Regions from separate parts of the Virgibacillus kekensis genome, predicted to be linked through region 2. Evidence: riboswitches for the same ligand, from Rfam matches in the RefSeq annotation. Region 2 holds a riboswitch; the other holds the start of a gene.
The links. Region 2 has a riboswitch for cobalamin ahead of ACFO3D_RS18010 (ribonucleoside-diphosphate reductase subunit alpha). Riboswitches for the same ligand answer to the same signal wherever they lie in the genome.
Positions count from the first base shown of each region.

Region 1: another riboswitch for cobalamin. It lies ahead of ACFO3D_RS04270 (DUF4430 domain-containing protein); the one in region 2 lies ahead of ACFO3D_RS18010 (ribonucleoside-diphosphate reductase subunit alpha).

Region 1 is NZ_JBHSFU010000003.1:566,893-570,045, reverse strand. Features, by position in the region: gene ACFO3D_RS04275 (ATP-binding protein) at 1-980, shown strand, start outside; cobalamin riboswitch at 1,000-1,182, shown strand; gene ACFO3D_RS04270 (DUF4430 domain-containing protein) at 1,378-1,818, shown strand; gene ACFO3D_RS04265 (ECF transporter S component) at 1,846-2,361, shown strand; gene sigX (RNA polymerase sigma factor SigX) at 2,457-2,993, shown strand; gene ACFO3D_RS04255 (hypothetical protein) at 2,990-3,153, shown strand, end outside.
Region 2 is NZ_JBHSFU010000015.1:69,970-73,122, reverse strand. Features, by position in the region: gene ACFO3D_RS18010 (ribonucleoside-diphosphate reductase subunit alpha) at 1-1,253, opposite strand, end outside; cobalamin riboswitch at 1,520-1,713, opposite strand; gene ACFO3D_RS18005 (MBL fold metallo-hydrolase) at 2,017-2,901, opposite strand.

The DNA of each region.
Region 1 (3,153 bases), on a different contig from region 2:
TGAACCGTAATGGTGATATGCTTGTGACCAACCCACCAGCACGTCAATTTGTTGAAGGGTTAAAATTTGAAAATAACGAACTGAATGAAGAAAGCAATAAAGCTCCTGTGCCGCTAAGTGGAATTTTACAAGACGTGATTAAGGATGAAAAAGAAGCAATACATGAAATTGATGTAAAAGGGCGTACCTGGGTGATGATCATGACACCGTTATATGACCAGTCATATGTTCGTGGAGCAGTAGCAGTAATCCGTGACATGTCTGAAGAACGGAGACTGGATAAGCTCCGCAAAGACTTTATAGCAAATGTCTCTCACGAATTAAGAACCCCGATTTCCATGCTTCAGGGTTATAGTGAGGCAATTGTGGATGATGTGGCAGACACGAAAGAGGAGAAGAATAACCTTGCACAAATCATCCATGAAGAGTCATTAAGGATGGGAAGGCTTGTTAATGAGCTTCTCGACCTGGCCAGGATGGAAGCCGGATACACGCAGCTAAATAAAGAATACGTGGATATGGACATGTATGTAGAGCGGATTATCAAGAAGTTTAGAGGTCTAGCTGATGAGAATCAAGTGAAACTACTGCTTGAGAAGGATATGCAGGTTTCTAAAATGATGATTGACCCAGATAGAATGGAACAAGTGTTTACAAACCTGATTGATAACGCTATTCGCCATACAAATAAAGAAGGGAAAGTGAAAGTAAGAGTAACCAGTGATGAAGATAGCTTGTCAGTATCGGTTGAGGATAATGGAAGTGGTATATCCGAAGAAGACCTTCCTTTCGTGTTTGAGAGGTTTTATAAAGCTGATAAATCACGCACACGTAACAGTAAGAAAAAAGGAACGGGTCTCGGGCTTGCTATTGCCAAAAATATTGTCGAAGCCCATAACGGCACAATAACTGTAAACAGTAAACCTGGTGAAGGAACAACTTTTTCGTTTAAACTTCCTTTACAAGATGACCGATTATGATATGATTAAATAGAATTGAATACAATGAACAGAAATTGGTGCACATGCTTAATAGGGAATCCGGTGAAAGGCCGGAACTGTCCTCGCAACTGTAAGTGATGTACGAAACAGGCGCAATCCACTGTATGCTGGCCATATGGGAAGGGACCTGGAGTAGGAAAATGTCACAAGTCAGTAGACCTGCCAATTTCTAAGGTTTCAATGCTTCGAGGGTATGAGCGATTGGGACGACCGAATACATTACGTATGTGAAAGTTTGTGTATCGATTGTCTTAAGCTGACTCCTGAGAGTTCAGCTTTTTTGTTGGATTTATTTAACAAAAAGATACATAGGCACTATGTTTTTGTCGGTTGCCAACTTCCGCTACTCCTCAAAAAATAAAGGGAGGAATGGGAAATGAAGAAAAAGTTTTTTCGTGTTTCGGCGTTATTATTCTTAATAATCGGTTTGCTGGTGGGATGTGGGACCGATAACCAGGAACAAGAACAATCACAAGCCAGCAATCAGAATGAAAGCACTCAATCATCCGGTGAAAATACCGAACAAAAGAGTGAAGACACAGTAACTGTTACGATTTCGAAAAATAATGGTGAGAAGCAAATTAAAGAAAAAGAGATTGAGATTAAAGACGGGGCAATCCTCATGGAAGTAATGAAAGAAAACTTTGAGATTAAAGAGGATGGAGGATTTATCACTTCCATTAATGGCATAGCACCTGGGAAAGATGAAAAGAAGGCGTGGATGTATACTGTTAACGGAGAAATGGCAAAAGTTGGTGCTACCGAGTTGGAACTTTCACCAGGGGACAAAGTAGTTTTTGACCTGCAAGCATATTAATTATGCTGGTAGCAGGGAATGGTGTAAATGAACACTTATAAACTTACATTACTTGCTTTACTTGCGGCCCTGGCAGTTGTGGGGCGGGCAGTGTTTGTCTTTCTCCCGAACGTTCAGCCAGTCACTGCATTAATCATTATATCTGGGCTATTGCTTGGCCCATTATCTGCGGTGATATTAGCGATCCTAACAACGTTTTTGTCGAATATGATACTGGGTATGGGAATCTGGACAATATGGCAAATAGTTTCCTGGGGATTAATCGGTATTTTAAGCGGTTTTCTCGGTAAAATCCCTGGCAGGGTACCACTTCCTGTACTTGCCATCTTTGCTGTATTCAGCGGATATCTTTATGGATTTATTATTTCCTTAACAATGTATTCCATGGTCGGAGAATTCTGGCCGTACTATCTGTCCAGCCTTCCGTTTGATACCTATCATGCGATTGGCAACGGAGTATTCATTTTTATGCTATATCCAGCGATTCAATATTTATTTAAAAAATATGCCAATAATCGATTTCATCTGCAAAATACCAACTGAATGAGGTTGGTATTTTTGCTGTTTTGGAATATAGTATTACTATATTGTAACTTTTAACGCTCCAAAGCGACTATTCAAGTGAACGGGGGATCGAAATGAAAGCCGTTTTTGAAAAGATTTATGATGAATATCATCAGGACTTGTATCAATTTATATTTTATATGGTAAAAGATAAAGAAACATGTGAGGACCTCGTTCAGGAAGTATATATTAAAGTAATTAATTCCTATGACTCCTTTAAAGGCGACAGCAGTAAAAAAACATGGCTGTTCTCTATTGCCCGACACGTAACGATTGATTATTTCAGAAGGAAAAAGAGGAAGCGAAAAAGGATTTCGGAGTTTTTTGACTGGGGAGAGAAAGGACATTTACTTCAGGATCAGAAGCCTTTACCTGAAGAAATAGCGATTCAGAACGAGGCCGTCCAGAATGTTTATCGTTATTTAGATAAATGCACGGATGATCAAAAAAGTGTACTTATATTACGATACATACATTCGTTTTCCATTCAGGAAACTGCGGACATACTTAATTTTACTCCCAGTAAGGTAAAAACAACTCAGCACAGGGGTTTAAAAGTGCTAAGAAACTATTTGAATGAAGAGCAACAGAGAGGAGGCGATGTCTTGTGAATACGTTTGACAACGAAGATCAACAGGTAAAAGACTTGTTACAGCAAATGCCAAAAGTTGAGGACAGCATGGATAAAGATGTATTATACCAAAACATCTCCTCCGAACTCAGAGAACTGGAGAAACCTAAAAAATCAAATAAAGTGATATGGATCCCTAT
Region 2 (3,153 bases):
ACAAATTCTTCCAGAAACTCTGTCGGAGACTGATTCTGGGTAATTTCTGTACACAGGTTGGAACAATAGATCATACCATTGTGCGAATTATTATTATTCCGGTTGACCTCATCCCGGTAAAACATGAAAGGTGTTCCCGATTCGAGTTGGGATTTCATTATCCGTTTCATAATGTCAATCGCAGGGACGACTTTCTTGGTTAATTCAGCCGAGTGAACACATTCCAGGTAGCGCTCACGCCAAGTACCGTGTCCTCTTTCTTCATCATAAAAATCTTCGAGCGAGTACCCCATCACCTGCCGAACCTCATGCGGGTCAAATAGATACCAGTCTCCTCGCTCCTCAACCTTTTCCATAAAATAATCAGGCAGACAGACCCCAGTAAAAATATCATGAGCCCGAAGCCGATCGTCCCCATTATTTAATTTCAGATCAAGAAAAGGTTCAATGTCCTTGTGCCAGATATCTAAATATATGGCAATTGCGCCTTTACGGGTTCCTAACTGATCGACATTGACCGCTGTATTGTTAAGCTGTTTAATCCACGGAACAACCCCGCTTGACATGTTCTTATAGCCCTTAATTGAACTGCCACGGCTTCGGATCTTCCCCATATAAACACCAATCCCACCGCCATTTTTAGAAAGTTTGGCAATGTCGGTATTGCTGTCATAAATGGACTGCAAGCTGTCATCCACCGTATCAATGAAACAACTTGAAAGCTGGCCATGTGATTTGCCGGCATTCGTTAACGTTGGTGTTGCGACTGTCATATACAGGTTACTTAATGCCCAGTACGCTTCGATGACATATTGACTGCGATAAACCTGACTTTCATCTTGCATTAAATACATTGCAATTATCATCCAGCGCTCCTGCGGCAGCTCATATGTATTTTTATCATGGTCTGTTGCCATATAGCGGGTTGCCATCGTATATAATCCCAGATAGTTAAATAACAAGTCCTGCTTCGGATCAATAACTCTGGCAAAAAAGTCGATTTCTTTTTTGGTATACTTTGTCAAAAGTCGCTCGGAGTAAATCCCTTTTTCAGTTAGAGACTCAATTAATTGATGAAAATTTCCATACCGTAAATTAGCATCATACCGCCTGTTTTCCGCGGCGCGTTTATAAAGTTGACGTAAATAGATCCTGCTGGCGACAAATGTCCAATCAGGATTGGCTTCATCGATGTTTTCCAGAGCATGTTTAATTAAATCATCCGGTTTCGTTTCCGGGTTAAGCTTCTCCATTAATACATTTTTGTCTACTTTTAGACCTTCTGTTGCGTGATCAATCAATTGCGATAAACCCCTTGCTGCTATGATTGTCATTTCATTACCTCCCTAAAATTCATATTTTCGCCAAGCATTAATGGCGAAAGCCCTTTGTTGCACCTATGGAGTAAGAAAGCATTTACTACTAAAAAAATCCGCCTACCCAAAGGATAGACGGACATAAAACGACAGAAAATATGTATCTGCTTCTCTATCGTTTCACCTTCTCTTACCCCGAGGAATTGAAACTACAAGTTAAGGCAGGTCTCCTGACTCGTGCTTCACCCTACTGGAGTCCTTCCCGTACCGTTGCCGTGAAGCAATCGGTACAGTGGAAATCTCGTTCGTCCACACTTACAGTTGCGGGGACAGTCCCAGAATTTCACTGGGTTCCCTTTTAAGACAACAAATGTCACCTTCAACTCGTTTGTACTATATATAGTTGTAAAGTAAATATTAATCACAATATATTGTATTGATAGAGTATCACAGGATTATAGCTTCTGCAACAAAAAAACAATAATCAGGAGTTAAGTCCCTAGTGAAATCTAAGAGAGCTCCAATTTTTTATGTCTTCCATAAATCCTCCGCGCCCTTACACTGCTTCAAGTTTGGAAGTTTATTAAAGCGATAAGGTAATTCAATTAAGACTTATTATCTAATTGAAGGGACAAGGGGACAGGCACCTTGTCCCCCTCATTCAAAAAAGGAACCTCCCGACCGGGAAGTTCCTTTTACTTCATTTCCTGTACTGGGACACGGTGCCTGTCCCCTTGTCCGTCTCTACATAACGTCCATGATCAGGAACCGCTATTTTCTTGAAGTTTTTTGCCAAATAGTCAAGGTTTTTGGTCATATCTTCACCTTCCATTGGCAGGCCATGACCCGTGATAGCCAATTTTGGATGAAGATTTCTCAATTTTTCGACCGATATTTGAGATTCCTTCCAATCTGGTGTTAAATAACGGGGAGGCCCACTGATTTCCTTATTCTGTACCATCACGTCATATAAGTTTTCTTGTTTTACAGTAACGAAAGCATCTCCAACAATTAATGTTTGGTCTTTCTCTCTCCAAAATGAGACATGGCCTGGAGTGTGGCCAGGGGTATGAATCCATTTCCATTCCTCTAGGTATGGGACACTTCCGTCTGCAGGGAGCGGTTTTACCATATCTCCAAGTTCAATCGGGTCTGTTGGAAAGAATTTAGACATTTTCGCTACCATGCCGCCCTCTACAGAAGTATCCGGTTCAGGGTAAGCCTGTTCCCCACGAAGATAAGGAAGTTCCTTCTCATGAGCATAAACTGGAACGTTCCAGTGCTTGACAAGGTCAACAAGCCCTCCTACATGGTCGAAGTGTCCATGAGTCAACACAATCGCCGCAGGTGGATAGTCTTTCCCAAACTTTTCGGTAACGTGGTCAATGATATTGTTCGCTGACTTTGGCATCCCCGCATCAATCAATACCCATTTGTTGTCGATTGGATTAGTTACATAGCATAAATTTACAATTTGAATGGTTTGATACCATAAATCTTCCGCTATCTTCTCAAATGTACCGCTTTTGGTAGAAGTGGCTGGAACAACTTTATAGTCCTTACCGTAATGCATGTCATTGGTCATTGCCCGACCGCCTCCTTTTCTCATCTTTTTTTGAATTGGATACATAAACATAAATACCCTTTATTCCATTTTTTAAATCACATAAAGATGAAGAGGCAGTAAAGTGGGACGGAGGTACAAGGAGCCTGTCCCTCCGTCCCTAATCATGTGTTTTTTTATGAATATCTTCAGTATAAACTGGAGTTCTTAAATTCAATTTAGAAAAAAATGAAGAATTTCTTAAGATTTTTTCAGGAAAACGCCCATATTCCA